One region of the Lysinibacillus sp. CTST325 genome, then DNA from elsewhere that is predicted to be linked to it. Evidence: predicted binding sites of a transcription regulator. Region 1 holds the regulator's gene; each other region holds the start of a gene.
What was found. Region 1 encodes CtsR, which represses protease genes until heat stress. Its sites were predicted from a motif close to ATGGTCAATAAAGGTCAAACA; they were not measured.
Positions count from the first base shown of each region.

Region 1 (5,453 bases):
ATTACATGGAAAAGAAACGTTTCAAATTTGTTATTCCGGTTATGGTAATTGTGGCGATTGGCTCGGTTTACATGTTAAGAAACTACTATGCTGAGGTACCAGACTTAGATCAACTGTTTATTACTATCTGTGCAACATTAGTATCTGGGGTACTCGCTTACTTTTTATTTCCACAGCAAGGCGAAGGTAAAATTGATGATCGTGGTCCTTACTGACAGTGAAAAGGCACCTTAGAAAAATCTCTAAGGTGCCTTTAGTATGTTGATTAAAGAATAATACTCTTCTCGTCATCTGGTCCCGAAGGAATTATTATAGCAATAAACTTTCACTTCTAAGGTTTAAATAAATTGAACCAGCCTTTGAGCTTAAAGATTCCCAGCATAAATAAAGCGATAAAAATCATAATTCCGAGTACGATAAAGTAGCTAAATCTCCCATGTAGCTCTGGCATATATTCAAAATTCATTCCATAAACACCTGCAATAAATGTTAGAGGAATAAAGATTGTTGAAACAATTGTTAGGGTCATCATGATGCCATTCATGCGACTAGAGCTCATCGCCATATAGCTATCACGCATATCAGCAGTGAGCTCACGGTTGGATTCAATCATTTCGGTGAGTTTAAGCAGATGATCGTAAATATCTCCGAAATAAGCTCGTTCTGATTTTTTAAGTGAAAATCGGTAAGAGTTAAGAATACGATATAATAGATCACGCATTGGTAATATGGTGCGACGTAGATCAAGCAAATCACTACGGAATTCAAACACAATTTTCATAGCATTGAGGTTACTTTGATAGGTAAGCTCATCTTCTAGTGCATTTAAATGATCCTCAATCTTATAGACAAGTGGGAAATAGTTATCAACGATTTTATCGATTACCTGGTATGTTAAATATATTGTGCCGCGTTCCCAATTCTTTGGCTGTTTTTCTAACATCATTTGTACTCGATCTATCTCCGGTGCTGAATTTTTATGAAATGTGACAATAAATTTATTAGAAACAAAAATGTTTACTTCCTCAGCTGTTAATTCTTCGTTAACTCTTTGGATAACAAAGAAATGGAAATCATCATAAAAATCGAGCTTTGGCCGCTGTAAACGCATTAAACAATCTTCTATAGCGAGCGGGTGAAAATGAAAGAATGTATCTAACAGTAGCTCTTCCTCATCGGTCGGACAATTAAAATCGACCCAGTACCATTCAAATTCGTTTTTGTGTATATCTTCAAGCGGAAAATCCTTTATAAGTTTTTGGTCTTTTGTAATGCCAATTGTACGTATCACAGCATTCACCTCTATTCTGTTAATTCTATCTTAACAGGTGTATATATCTTCACAGCTAACTTTCTTTATAACATATCCAACCACCAAATAAAGTAGTCGCAAAGAATCTAGATGGTTTTGTAAAGCCTGCCTGCTGTAATAGTGATAAAATGTCCTCTTCACGCATAAATGAAAGAGAACGTATGGATTTCTCCATTTCTGCTACGTCCGATGGTGTTAGCTTTGTATGCTGTAGCCAATGAGCACGCCATAAATCAAATTGTAGCTCAGTTTCTAAGGAACCTGGCTGCCCGTATTTTGAGACGAGGACAAATGGAGCACCAGGCTTTAAATTATTCGCTATTTCTTTTAATGTTGCAAGCTTCTCTTGATCATCTTGTATAAAGTGAAGCACTAATACACAGCTTGCTGCATCAAACTTCACTGTAGGTAGCTGAGTATCCAGTATAGTTCCTTGATATAAAGAAATATTATTAGGTAGAGATTTTAAACGGTCACCAGCTATTTGTAGCATCGCTTCTGACGGATCTATGCCAACAAATGACCAACGAGGTCTTTTCTCAGCGAGCTGTAAAATTTCATTGCCGCTTCCGGAGCCAACTACTAAAAATTCAGCTTTTTCATGTAACGCAGATTGGTAAAAGGTTTGTGTCAAACGTAGCATTGCATCATAGCTAGGTAGCGTGCGACGAATACCCTTTTCGTATTCGTTTGCAAGTTTGTTATTAAATTCCATCGAGTATCACATGCCTTTCAAAAAAATTTAAAAATGCAATTTATATTTGAAACTATTTAAGGGATAGGTCCGTAAATAATAGTACATAAAATAAAAAATTAAATGGAAGGGTTGATATAAATGGAAACAAAATGGTCTAAGGTAATCATACACGCAAGTGCGTTTTTTGCGCCATGGTTAGTACCGATTATATTTTTCTTAATTGGCTCGGATGAAGAGGTAAAGAGTCTTTCTGTGCAAGCCTTATTGTTCCAAGTTGTGATGATAGTGTTACTTACAATTTCGGGTATTTTCAGCTTCCTACTCATTGGTATACCGTTCTTGATTGTATTTGGTATTATGTATTTTATTGCGCCAATTATTGGTATTGTGAAGGCTTTATCTGATGAGCCTTGGCGTTATCCGATTGTTGGTCGTTGGGTATAATTTTTATAGACGCAAGTATATGCTAGTTGCATATGCTTGCGTTTTTTCTATAACTGAAAAGGGTATCTTATAACTAAGGACAGAAAATGCTTTAACTTATTTCAGCGGTTGTCCAAACATCCGCTGAAATAAGTTAAGCCTCCGGAGGATGTCACGGAAATCGGAAAGGAGTTCAATATAGGATGTTAGCCTAAAATCATCGCATCCATGCGATAACGGCTAACTGACTTGCATCATTCCGCTGCCGCTGCGTTAGCACTACGCTTTCGCACAAAAAAACATCTGCAGGCCTAAGCACAAAGCCGATTCCGGACGCAATTATGCCTCGGCATAGGCATAATTGATTTTTTCTATGTGCGAATTAATTGCAATTATTTTCAAGCGTTTTGTATAATATACTCAAAGAAAGTCAAAGATAGTCAAAGTCAGTGAAGTAAGCGAGGTGTATTCCTAAAATGCGTAATATATCAGACATCATAGAAGGCTACTTAAAGCAAGTACTTGAATTAGGTGGAGAAGGGCATATTGAAATAAAACGTAGTGAAATCGCAGATAAATTTCAATGCGTGCCCTCACAAATAAATTATGTAATCAATACAAGATTTACTGCCGAACGAGGTTACCTTGTTGAAAGCAAACGTGGTGGTGGTGGATACATTCGAATTTTACGTGTCCGCGCGAATTCACAAATTGATTTAATCGATGATGTCCTCGCGCAAATAGAAGGTGGGGCATCGCAAACGATGGCAGAGGATTTAGTGTATCGACTAATTGATGAGCAGGTAATTTCAAAGCGAGAAGCGAAAATAATGTTAGCAGCAGTTGATCGCTCAACTATCGATTTGCAACTCCCGTTACGGGATATCATTCGAGCAAAAATTTTACGAGCAATGCTAACAACGATTAAATATGAACAGCAAAAATAAAAGAGGTGATGGAAATGATATGCGAACATTGTAAGCAGCGTAATGCGACAGTTACCGTAACACAAGTTCAAAGTGGTCAAAAAGTGGAGCATCATTATTGTGACGTCTGCGCCTCGCAGTTCCATCCATTTCATGCTGAATTTAAGCAAGAGCCAATATCTATTCAACAGCTATTATCCAATTGGTTTGGCTCCCCTACATGGCAGCAACAACAAGTGGGTGAAAAACAGCAGGCACCACCACAACCGCAAACATGTCCACAATGTGGATTTACCTATAAACAGTTTTTAAAAGAAGGTAAATTTGGATGCCCTAGCTGCTACGACACCTTTAGCGAGCACTTACCGAAGCTCTTTAACCGTATACAGGCTGGTCCTCAACATATAGGGAAAATGCCTGGTGCTCGAAATAATGTTTATGTCATTAAAAAGCAAATTGAAGACATTCGTAAACGTATGAAGGCTGCTGTAGATGAAGAACAATTTGAAGAGGCAGCAAAGCTTCGTGATGAAGCGAAGGAACTTGAGAAGCAGCTACAATTTGAAGGTGGTGATGTGTCGTGATGATTGAATCGTTTTTAGAGCGTGCTACACCAATATGGATGAGTGTAGAGGACGATTATTCAGATATTGTCATAAGTACACGCATCCGCCTTGCTCGAAATTTAGATGGTTATCGTTTTCCATTAGCCTTTACAGAGGATGAAGCATTACAGGTGGAACAGGCAGTTACACATGCAATCAAGGATAGTACAGAACTTCGAGAAAATTATTCATATTTTGCTATTAAAGACTTAACGTCTTTACAGCGTCAAATACTTGTGGAAAAGCACCTGATTAGTCCTCAGCTTGCAAAAAAAGAGCGAGTTGGCTCCATGCTCTTATCTGATGATGAATCAACTAGCATTATGGTGAACGAAGAAGACCATTTACGCATTCAATGTATGACAGCGAGTTTTCAACTTCAAAAGGCATACGAGCAGGCTAATAAAATTGATCGTATCTTAGAGAAAGCTTTGCCTTACGCATTTCGAGATACATTTGGTTATTTAACAAGTTGTCCAACAAATATTGGTACTGGTTTACGAGCATCTGTCATGATGCACCTGCCGGCCCTTACACTTACGGGTCAGATGAATCAAATCATTAATGCAATGACACGATTAGGAATGACGGTAAGAGGAATATATGGGGAGGGTAGCGAAAATATAGGGAATGTTTACCAAGTGTCAAATCAGATTACACTAGGAAAAACAGAAGATGATATTTTAGCGGATATCCAAAGCGTCGCTGAAAAAATAATTCAAAAAGAACGACATGCAAGAGATAGGTTAATGGAAAAAGCAGAGCTTGCCTTAGAAGACCGTGTATATCGTGCTTTAGGGACATTAACACATGCTCGAACTTTAACGAGTGAGGAAGCCGCTACCTGTCTATCTAATGTTCGTTTAGGAGTAGATTTACAGTTAATTGAAGGTATTAAAGCGACTAAATTAAACGAATGTGTAGTTAGTATGCAACCTGGATTTTTACAGAATTACGCAGGTGACGTTTTGCCACCTACTGAGCGAGATCGCGTACGAGCGGAAATGCTTCGTGAGGCACTATCTCGAGAAAATATGAGTAAGCCTATTATTCGGGGAAAAGGAGAGGATTCATTTGATGTTTAATCGTTTTACACAACGCGCGCAAAAAGTATTACAGCTTGCACAAGAAGAGGCAATTCGTTGGAAACACGAATCAATTGGAACAGAGCATATTCTATTAGGGCTTATCCGTGAAGGTGGCGGTATTGCTGCAAAAGCATTAGAAGCCATTGATATTAGTCCTCAAATGATTGAAGCAGGTATTGAAGAGCTTGTAGGGAAAGGTAAAGAGGATGTTGGCCCGATTGTCCACTACACACCTCGAGCTAAAAAGGTAATAGAACTATCTGTTGATGAATCACGTAAACTAGGTCATTCTTATATCGGCACAGAGCATTTACTATTAGCGCTTATTCGTGAAGGTGAAGGTATAGCGGCCCGTGTATTAAATAATGCTGGTGTCGGATTGAATAAGGCTCGTCAGCAAGT
Region 1 is NZ_BAAFHO010000009.1:65,079-70,531, reverse strand. It holds gene ACYQ73_RS18650 (hypothetical protein) at 6-215, shown strand; gene corA (magnesium/cobalt transporter CorA) at 332-1,291, opposite strand; gene ACYQ73_RS18640 (class I SAM-dependent methyltransferase) at 1,347-2,027, opposite strand; gene ACYQ73_RS18635 (DUF4870 domain-containing protein) at 2,148-2,453, shown strand; gene ACYQ73_RS18630 (CtsR family transcriptional regulator) at 2,909-3,379, shown strand; gene ACYQ73_RS18625 (UvrB/UvrC motif-containing protein) at 3,394-3,942, shown strand; gene ACYQ73_RS18620 (protein arginine kinase) at 3,939-5,048, shown strand; gene ACYQ73_RS18615 (ATP-dependent Clp protease ATP-binding subunit) at 5,038-5,453, shown strand, end outside.

Region 2 (5,453 bases), on a different contig from region 1:
TCTTTTGCTTCTGAAACGAAAAAAGAGTTAACTCAAATAGAAGCGGACAATCATTGTATGAAAGCAGAAGTATCTGCCCTAATTCGTATGAATGGTTCATTATCCTTTGCTAATAAACAGTTAAGCTTAGACGTACAAACTGAAAACGCTGCAATCGCAAGAAGACTTTATACGATTATGAAGAAGCTGTATCCGTATAATGTAGAGTTACTTGTTAGAAAAAAAATGCGTTTGAAAAAAAATAACGTATACATTTGCCGTGTAAGAGAAGGTGCGCGTGAGCTACTGATTGATTTAGAAATCATCTCAGACGACTTTCAATTTAATCATACTATTTCTAGGAAGCTCATTAAAAAGAGTGGTCAAAAAAGAGCGTATTTACGAGGCGCATTTTTAGCTGGTGGCTCTGTCAACAATCCAGAAACATCAGCCTACCATTTAGAAATTTATTCATTATATAAAGAGCATGGAGAGGCTTTAATGGATTTAATGAATGAATTTGAGCTAAATGCAAAAACAATTGAACGAAAAAAAGGCTTTGTAACTTATTTAAAAGAAGCGGAAAAAATTTCTGATTTCCTTAATATTGTTGGAGCTCATCAAGCAATGATGAAATTCGAAGACGTTCGCATCTTGCGAGACATGAGAAATAGTGTCAATCGCATAGTCAACTGTGAAACAGCGAACTTGAATAAAACAATAGGCGCAGCATTACGTCAAGTAGAGAATATCCGATTTATTGAAAATTCAATAGGTCTAGATCAATTGCCAGAAAAACTTCGTGAAATTGCACGATTACGCGTAGAATACCAAGATGTAACACTAAAAGAACTTGGTGAAATGGTATCAAGTGGAACGGTTAGTAAATCCGGTGTCAATCATCGATTACGGAAAATCGATGAGATAGCCGATGCATTAAGAAGCGGAGAAAAAATTGGTGGTTAAATTTTCATACTTTTCAGGTATGAATTTGATGTGCAATCGCGTATTGTTCTTTTGCTAGTAAGTAAGGTAAGATAAAAATAATAGATGAACGGTAGTAAAGGAGAGTTTTAAGAATGACCGAGAGAAGAGTCCATGTAAAATTAAAATTAGGACTACAGGCTAGACAAGCAGCGCTATTTGTACAAGAAGCAAACCGTTTTAGCGCGGATATCTTTCTAGAGAAAGACGAGAAAAAAGTTAATGCTAAATCCATTATGGGTGTCATGAGCTTAGCCATTGCAAAAGGAACAGAGGTAGTACTTAGCAGCGATGGCAACGATGCTGAGCAAGCGGTTACAGCATTAGCAGCACTAATCGAAAAAGAAGATTAAAAAACTATGATGCAAAAACTGTCCAAACAGTAGAACTTACATGTTGGACAGTTTTTTTGCGCTTTTGCACAGAATAAATAGATCCTGAAAGTAGAGCCAAAGCGATGGGAAGTAAGGATAGGACGACGGCGACGGAATGAAGAGCTGGAATGACGGAAGGAAAGGTTGGAGCGACGGAAAGAAATGTCAGAGCGACGGAAAGAAAGGCCGAAGCGACGGAAAGAAGAGGCTACGACGGAAAGAAGGGCCAGAGCGACGGAAAGAATAGTCGAAGCGACGGAAAGAAGCGCTGGAATTACGGAAAGAAAAGGCTGCGACAGAAAGAATAGTCAGAGCGACGGAAAGAAGAGCCAGAACGACGGAAAGAAAAGGCTGCGACGGAAAGAATAGTCGAAGCGACGGAAAGAAGCGCTGGAATTACGGAAAGAAAAGGCTGCGACAGAAAGAATAGTCAGAGCGACGAAAAGAAGAGCCAGAACGACGGAAAGAAAAGGCTGCGACGGAAAGAAGAGTCAAAGCGGCGGAAAGAAGAGGCTGCGACAGAAAGAAGAGTCGAAGCGACGGAAAGAAGAGTCAGAACGACGGAAAGAACAGGCTGCGACGGAAAGAATAGTCGAAGCGACGGAAAGGAAGGCCGAAGCGACGGAAAGAAGAGTCAGAGCGACGGAAAGAAGAGCCAGAACGACGGAAAGAACAGGCTGCGACGGAAAGAATAGTCAGAGCGACGGAAAGGAAGGCCGAAGCGACGGAAAGAAGAGTCAAAGCGACGGAAAGAAAGGCCGAAGCGGCGGAAAGAAAAGGCTACGACGGAAAGAAGGGCCAGAGCGACGGAAAGAATAGTCGAAGCGACGGAAAGAAGCGCTGGAATTACGGAAAGAAAAGGCTGTGACAGAAAGAATAGTCAGAGCGACGGAAAGAAGAGCCAGAACGACGGAAAGAATAGTCGAAGTGACGGAAAGAAGAGTCAAAGCGACGGAAAGAAGAGCCAAAATCGTGGATAGAACCATCAAATTGAAGGATAGCCTATCAAACCATGCATACATTTAATATCGAACAAAAAAGCATCTCAGAAATAATCTGAGATGCCTTTAACTTTTTTATTTGCGTTCCATAATTTGATCGATTAGGCCGTATTCTTTTGCACGCTCAGCTGTCATGAAGTTATCGCGGTCTGTATCTCTTGCAATGACTTCAAGTGGTTGACCAGTACGTTCCGATAAAATTCCATTTAATTTTTCACGTAAGAATAAAATACGTTTTGCAGCAATTTCGATTTCAGTTGCTTGACCTTGTGCACCGCCAAGAGGTTGGTGAATCATTACTTCAGCATTTGGTAATGCGAAACGTTTACCAGGTTCACCAGCAGCAAGTAGGAAAGCACCCATAGATGCTGCCATTCCGATACAAATTGTTTGTACTTGTGGCTTGATAATTTGCATTGTGTCATAAATTGCCATACCCGCAGTGATAGATCCACCCGGTGAGTTAATGTAAAGATAGATATCTTTGTCTGGATCTTCTGCTTGTAGGAATAGAAGTTGAGCAACAATTGAGTTAGCAACGTTGTCGTCAATTGCACTTCCTAATAGGATAATACGGTCTTTTAGTAGTCGTGAATAGATGTCATACGCACGTTCACCACGACTTGTTTGTTCAATAACTGTAGGAATTAAATTCATGTTAAATCCTCCTTAAAAAACTAAATTCGAATACTTTTGCTGAAATCTTCCTTTGCATTTCAGCTGTATCCTTATCATACACATTATAGTCAGGGAAGGTCAAATATTAACCCTGTTAAAGTAAAATAAATTAAATCAATTTTGCCTTGGCGTAATTATAGCCGCCGCATCGCTTTCGCTCAGAAATTTGCTGTCGCCGCATCGCTTTCGCCCAGAAAACATTTGCTGCCACCGCATCGCTTTCGCAAAAAAAACATTTGCTGCCACCGCATCTCTTTCGCAAAAAAACATTGGCTGCCGCCGCATCGCTTTCGCTCAGAAAACATTTGCTGCCGCCGCATCGCTTTCGCCCAGAAAACATTTGCTGTCGCCGCATGGTTTTGGCTACAAAAAAATTTACCGCTGCCGTTTCACTTCCACGCCGATAAAGAATGCCGTTGCCGCATCGCTTCCACGCCGATAAAGAATGCCGCTGCCGTTTCACTTCCACGCCGATAAAGAATGCCGTTGCCGCATCGCTTCCACGCCGATAAAGAACGCCGTTGCCGCATCGCTTCCACGCTGATAAAGAATGCCGTTGCCGCATCGCTTCCACGCCGATAAAGAATGCCGTTGCCGCATCGCTTCCACGCCGATAAAGAATACCGATGCGCATCGCTTCCACGTAAATAAAGAATACCGCAAACGCCACTCTCTTTCGCAAATAAACAGTGTATCAGCACAATTCAAAATCCGTGACATCCATCCGAGGATTGTCTTTTTTCTGTAGGTATTTTGATACTTATTGAATGGAGATAAAAAAAGTTAAAATGTTTTGCATTCTATAGTTGAAATATGGGCAATACGTTTGTATAATTGAAAAGGTCACATAAGTTAAAGTACAGTACACTATTTTGCAGGTATGCTTCACATGAGGGTTATCTACATCATGCTTTTCGTAAAGCCTAGGGTGAGTACTTTTTTTTTTGTTTAATTGCCCTCGTGGTGTAATGGATAACACGTAAGATTCCGGTTCTTGCACTGGGGGTTCGATTCCCTCCGAGGGCGCCATTTTACTGATTATTTGATATACTTTAATAACTCAATTCTCCTAATAAGTAGTTTAGCAGCCTGCTTAGTGGGGAAAAGAGAAGGAAAAATAATGGAAATATTGCCTAATAGGCATTATTCCCGTATTTGTTTCTTTCAAACCTTCAAAAAAGCAACAACTCCAAATTATTTTTTAGTGAACATACTGTACGTGAAGACTAGTTATACTAGTCGAAAAAAAGAATCCTATCTGAGGGGATTCTTTTTTTTTTGCAAATAATCTAACTTTAGCACCGGGAATGAATAAACATTATTTGGTGCTATTTTCAGTTATTCGCGCTGTTTTATTCTAGATGGAGATCATGTTGTCTTTATGAAAGGTGGCTATATTGTCGAAGAGGGAACGCGGAAGAGCTTTTTGGGAATCCACAAATGAACGAACGAATGCATTTTTAAGGAAAGTTTTATAATTCAATAAACAAGAGCAGCCCCTATGTGATAGTGACCACAGATGGGGCTGCTCTTGTTTTTTATCATTAATGAAGGGGATTTGTAGTAGTGCCGTATGCACTAAGCATCGTTTGCATATCTTGTTGAGAAAATTGAGGTACTTGATAGTAGCCATGCATATTTTGGTAAATAGATAATTCGTATGCCATTTCAATGCAGTTGGGAATACTATCTGCAACAACACGTCGGACAACAGGGTTTGTAGTTTCTGTTGCTGAAGCAGTCATACCTTTCGCTAACCCTTTTTGAGCGCCAAGCAAGAAGCCAGAAATACATTCATCGCTGAGTTCATTTGCATTTTGTATTGGCTTTTTAGGTTGGCCAGGAGTCATTCCATATTTAAAATTATTTCCTGTCTCCATTTGATAGCGACCTGTAGGAACAGTTGGATCATGACCTGTGTTATAAGATTCCACAATAGTGTTATACATACCTAATGTGAAATTATATTGGCGGTCCAAAATGCTAAGCAACTCTTGGTCCTTAACCTGTGGACGTAAAACAATGGATTGATTCATACAAGCAATGATTGCACCGATTGTTTCATGTAAGTCCATTTGCTCATGTCCACCATGATTTAGGCTTTGTTGTTGGTTGAATGATGTTTGGTTTGAAGATTCATTTTGAAACGATTGTGTCAAAAAAAGCGCCTCCTAAATATCATAGTTTGTTACAGTAATTAGTATGGCACGTTAGACAAATTTCATACGGTATTAATGCATTTGCATATATGTAGAATAGAGATGTTTTTTTGCTGCAAATTAGTGGTGAAAAAAGAAAGGCTTATCGCCAAAACATGGATGATAGCTAAAAGAAAGCGAAGGAGGTTTTAGAATTGAAAAAAATATTTGGACCTATAGGTATAATCGTTATTATTTTAGTTGTATTGGCCTTACTATTTATTCCAAAATACAATAGC
Region 2 is NZ_BAAFHO010000012.1:121,950-127,402, forward strand. It holds gene whiA (DNA-binding protein WhiA) at 1-945, shown strand, start outside; gene ACYQ73_RS21800 (HPr family phosphocarrier protein) at 1,059-1,316, shown strand; gene ACYQ73_RS21805 (hypothetical protein) at 1,890-2,078, opposite strand; gene ACYQ73_RS21810 (hypothetical protein) at 2,075-2,359, opposite strand; gene clpP (ATP-dependent Clp endopeptidase proteolytic subunit ClpP) at 2,414-2,995, opposite strand; gene ACYQ73_RS21820 (hypothetical protein) at 3,126-3,650, opposite strand; tRNA gene ACYQ73_RS21825 (tRNA-Arg) at 3,971-4,045, shown strand; gene ACYQ73_RS21830 (spore coat protein) at 4,561-5,175, opposite strand; gene ACYQ73_RS21835 (LemA family protein) at 5,370-5,453, shown strand, end outside.
Region 2: the regulator CtsR is predicted to act here: its motif matches at 3,081-3,101, upstream of clpP (ATP-dependent Clp endopeptidase proteolytic subunit ClpP).

Region 3 (5,453 bases), on a different contig from region 1:
AATTATTACTGAATGATAAAATTGGCGTTGCTGGTACATCGATGGGTGGAATTGTAACATCAGGCTGTTTAAAGCGTTATGACTGGATTAAAACAGCAGCAGTATGCATGGGCGCACCAGGATTTCTTAAATTAGCGGAGTATCAATTACAGCAATTCGCTAAAAGCGGTGTAGATTTGCCAATGTCTGAAGAAGAAGTACAACAAACGAATGAGCTTCTTGCTAAATATGATGTCAGCTTAACACCAGAAAAATTCGCAGGACGACCTGTGTTATTTTGGCATGGGGAATTAGATAAAACTGTACCTTTTAATGAAACGTATAATTTTTATTTAACTTTACGCAAATATTATGAAAAAAATCCAGAAGACTTAGAATTCTTAGCTAATAAAAGAGCGGGCCATGCTGTGTCACGAAACGGTATGTTAGCAGCAACTGAATGGCTTGCACAGCATTTGGCATAATAAGATGCATCTGCTATGATTAAGTTAACACTGTGACGGAAGGAGAAATACAAATGGATCAAGATATGAAAGACAGCATGTTCGGTGCATTAGAGAATGTAATTGACCCTGAGCTTGGTATTGATATCGTCAACTTAGGTTTAGTATATGATGTAGATTTAGATGAAGAGGGTGCAGCAACCGTTACAATGACGTTAACGTCTATGGGTTGCCCAATGGGACCTGTTATTGTTGATCAAGTGAATACGGCATTAAGTGAGCTGCCTGAGGTAAAAAGTACAAATGTCAACATTGTATGGAATCCACCTTGGTCAAAAGATAAAATGTCACGCTATGCAAAAATGGCATTAGGTGTACGCTAAGTCCACTTAAAGCACAATAAAAAATCCCCGCTTGCAATGAAGTGAGCGGGGATTTTTGCTGTCGAAAAACTATAGTTTCAATGGAATTTAGGTGTCAAAAAAAGTATGGCTCTCTGCAAAACGTGTGGTTGATTTCCGTTCCGGCTGGGCGCTTTCCTGGGGGCGTCCGATGAGCCGCTTCACTCGCGACGCTCGCTCCAGGGTCTCGGGCCAACACGATGTTGGTCACGAAGGCGTTATCACAGGACGTGATGGTTTTAGCCTTCGCTCCTCTATTGCTGATCCCCAAGGAGTCGCCCAGCCTCCACTCCAATCAACCACTTCTCTTAGTATGTATCTTCTGGCATGTTACTTTAATTTATAGCGATAAAACGGAATTTCAGCAAGAAGTGTTTTGTGCGAAAGTGAAGCGTCAGCAAGATTAGGTGTACAATAGCATTACTGTTATAAATTTCTTCTGATTGATTATGGTGAGTAGCCATAGCGTTCACTTTTGAAATAATATAAAATTTATAAAAGTTCTACGTTATCGCTAATTGGAGTGGAAGGCTACTCGACTCCCGTGGGAAAGCAAGACAGGCGAGACCCTGAGGCCAACACGATGTTGGTCACGAAGGCGTTGTCACAGGACGTGACGCACTTAGCCTTCGTTCCTTCAGCGGAGGAAGCGGCTCGACGCTCGCCCACAGGAAAGCGAGTAGCCTGGAACGGAAATCCCCCTCATTTAAAGATTAAAATATTCACAATGATTTCCTTGATCATTATATGAAAACCCCGCTTATAACTCATAAGCGGGGTTTTTGTGTGTAACGATTTAATCGATACGACATATTTGTAACGGACAATTCTCACAGGCGATTTCATCCTTTAAAAATTGTACATCGTGAATGGTAATATAACCTTTTTCAAAGGATATGATATTTTGCTTTTTTAAGTCATTAAGCATACGATTAATCATTTCTCGACTCGTCGCACATAAATTAGCGATTTCTGTATTTGTTAATGGGAGGTCAATATAAATAGTGTCATTTTCTGTAGGTTTACCATAAGTATTCGAAAGGCGGATGAGTGTAGAAAATAAAGCGCCCTTTTTACCATTTAAAACTAAATCACGCAAACGACTTTGATGTTTTAAATTTTCTGTTTGCAACCACTTCATATATTCCACCATTAAATCAGGTTGTTCCACTAGTAAAAGTTCCAATGATTCACGGCTTAGTACATATAAACTAGAGGGTTCTAAAACTTTAGCAGTCATGGAATTGTATGCAAGATTACAAAATAATGAGCCTTCACCAATAATACTATCTGGACCACAAATACGAATGGTTAATTCCTTTCCATTCTCCGTTTCCTGACTAATCGAGATAGCGCCTGTTTTTATATAATATATTTCTTTCGCACGTTCGCCCTCTAAAAAAATTTTACTATCCTTATTCACTTTAATGAAAATACCGTGCTTTTGAAAAAAATCGTGAAATTTTTCTTGTATATTATCCATTATAACCATATCTCCAACACATCGCTTTCTTTTTGTAAAAATTATCTAATTATTACAAAAGGATGGTGAACAATTTCGATACTAAATCTAAGAAACATACTTTTATTATAACGTAGTTTCCCAGTTATAAGAGAAGAAATTTTAGGGCTAATTCTTTGCGAAGGTTTGTCGTATGTTGTAAAATAAAGTTAGTCAAAAAAGGTCAAACATTTTTTTGTGAAACAGAATGGCAAACGGGATTCCGCTTAACATTATTGAAAAGGAGTGCTAAATATGCAATTTCAACAAACTAATGACAAAAAACCATTAGAACAATTTGGACGTAATTTAATTGAAGAAGTAAAAAACGGTAAAATGGACCCGGTAATCGGCCGTGATGAAGAAATTCGGAATGTTATTCGTATTTTAACACGTAAAACAAAAAATAATCCTGTCTTAATAGGTGAGCCGGGGGTTGGTAAAACAGCTATTGTTGAAGGGTTAGCCCAACGTATCGTAAAGGGCGATGTGCCTGAGGGGTTAAAGGATTGCATACTGTATGAGTTAGATATGAGTGCCTTAATAGCAGGTGCTAGTTATCGTGGACAATTTGAAGAGCGCTTAAAGAGTGTTTTAAAAGAGGTAAAAGACTCAGAGGGGCGCATCATTTTATTTATAGATGAAATTCATACGATTGTTGGTGCAGGTAAAACGGATGGTGCGATGGACGCTGGGAATATGCTAAAGCCAATGCTTGCACGAGGTGAGCTACATTGTATCGGAGCTACAACATTAGATGAATACCGTATGTATATTGAAAAAGATCCTGCTTTAGAGCGTCGTTTCCAACAAGTGCTTGTACGTGAGCCCTCTATTGAAGATACAGTTTCCATTTTACGCGGCTTGAAAGAGCGCTTTGAGTTACATCATGCGGTACGCATTCATGACCGTGCGATTGTAGCGGCAGCAGAGCTTTCAGATCGCTATATTACAGAGCGTTTCCTGCCAGATAAGGCTATCGATTTAATCGATGAAGCATGTGCGATGATTCGAACAGAAATTGATTCCATGCCACAGGAATTGGATGCAGTAAAACGCCGTATTATGCAGCTTGAAATTGAGGAACAAGCATTACGTAAAGAAAAGGACGAGGCAAGTAAAAAGCGTCTAGAGCAACTCAGTGAGGAATTAACAAAGCTGAAAGAATCTTCTGAGGGCATGCTTAAACAATGGGAAACCGAAAAAGAAGCGTTACATGGCATTCAGAAAAAACGTGAAAAACTAGATAAATACCGTCGTGACTTAGATGAAGCAGAAAGTAAATATGATTTAAATAAAGCAGCCGAACTACGTCATGGGAAAATTCCTACGCTTGAAAAGGAAATTCAAGAGATGGAAAAACAATTAGAGAATGGTACGGAATCACGTATTTTACGTGAAGAGGTAACAGCTGATGAAATCGCATCTATTGTTTCACGCTGGACAGGGATACCAGTGACGAAATTAGTAGAAGGTGAGCGTGAGAAATTATTGCGCTTGAAAGATACATTGCATGAGCGTGTAGTCGGACAAGATAATGCTGTACAACTTGTTACAGAAGCAGTATGGCGTGCTCGAGCTGGTATTAAAGACCCGCATCGACCAATTGGTAGCTTTTTATTCCTAGGGCCAACAGGTGTTGGTAAAACAGAGCTTGCCAAGGCACTAGCGGCACAGCTGTTTGATTCTGAGGATCATTTTATTCGCATTGATATGAGTGAGTATATGGAGAAGCATAGTGTATCACGTCTTGTAGGGGCACCTCCAGGCTATATTGGCTATGAGGAAGGTGGACAATTAACAGAAGCTGTTCGCCGAAATCCATATTCAGTTGTATTGTTAGATGAAATTGAAAAAGCTCACCCTGATGTTGCAAATATTTTACTGCAAATTTTAGATGATGGACGCATTACGGATAGCCAAGGTCGTATAGTCAACTTTACGAACACAGTGGTTATTTTAACTTCTAATATTGGCTCAAGCTATTTAATGGAAGCAAAAGAAGACGATGTAGCAGTGGAGGATTTAGTGATGGCTGCACTGCGTCAACACTTTAAACCAGAGCTGTTAAATCGTATGGATGATATCATTATGTTCCATGCGCTATCGGATGAGCACTTCACAGCGATTGCTTGGAAATATGTCGAACAGCTTGTCAAACGAGTTGCAGAGCAAGAAATTACTTTACAAGTAGAACAAAATGTAATTGACTGGGTTGTAGAACAAGGAGCAGATGCTCAGTTTGGCGCTAGACCACTAAAACGCTTCGTGCAACGTTATATTGAAACTGCGGTTGCAAAGGAATTGCTTCGAGGTGAAGTATTACCAGGAGAAACATTGCACATTAGAATGCATGATGGCCAATGCATCGTTGAAAAATAACAAAAAAACCTGTTCCGCATTGAGCGAAACAGGTTTTTTCTAGTTGAATTAATGATTGTCTGCAGCTTCTGGAGTTGACTCGTTTGGAATAACTGCACCGATGATGAAAACAAGAATTGTAAATACAACTGATGTGACAACAGCAGTTTGGAAATCAAAATCTACACCAAGTACAGAGCTTACTACGTAGTTTAACATTGAAACTAGTAGGAATGACCATATGAATGTTACGATATATTGCATTAATTTCACCTCAACCGAACTTTTTTATATCATTATCATATCATAACATAAATCGAAAAAAAAAGAACCTTTTCTGTGAAACATGGCGAATTTTTCACAACGATAATCTTACTTTTGTTCTTTCATGTAGGCTGTTTTCTCAAAGATTGTTGCTGTTAAAACTAAAAGACAGATTTAATCTACAAAATGTGTAGGATAAATCTGTCTTTTCGGTTTGATATTTCGTGAATCGAAAATTTAACGAAAGCTTTGGTTAGTTGAAGAAAAAACATTCAATATTTTTAAAATATTTCACTTACTTCTATGTAAAATAACTATTTTCCTCGTGGCCAAATGAAATATGAAATAGATATGATAAAATCAATTCCCAGTACTAAAGACCATACTTTTAGTGTTTCAAAAAGTTTAGAGCTACGGTCCGCATCATTTACTAGGTATATCAATATTAATAAAAATCCTGCTCCGATGATATATGCAAATAAA
Region 3 is NZ_BAAFHO010000001.1:1,024,366-1,029,818, reverse strand. It holds gene ACYQ73_RS05270 (prolyl oligopeptidase family serine peptidase) at 1-464, shown strand, start outside; gene ACYQ73_RS05265 (metal-sulfur cluster assembly factor) at 518-826, shown strand; gene ACYQ73_RS05260 (hypothetical protein) at 996-1,190, shown strand; gene ACYQ73_RS05255 (Crp/Fnr family transcriptional regulator) at 1,641-2,327, opposite strand; gene ACYQ73_RS05250 (ATP-dependent Clp protease ATP-binding subunit) at 2,601-4,727, shown strand; gene ACYQ73_RS05245 (YjzD family protein) at 4,776-4,970, opposite strand; gene ACYQ73_RS05240 (hypothetical protein) at 5,285-5,453, opposite strand, start outside.
Region 3: the regulator CtsR is predicted to act here: its motif matches at 2,516-2,536, upstream of ACYQ73_RS05250 (ATP-dependent Clp protease ATP-binding subunit).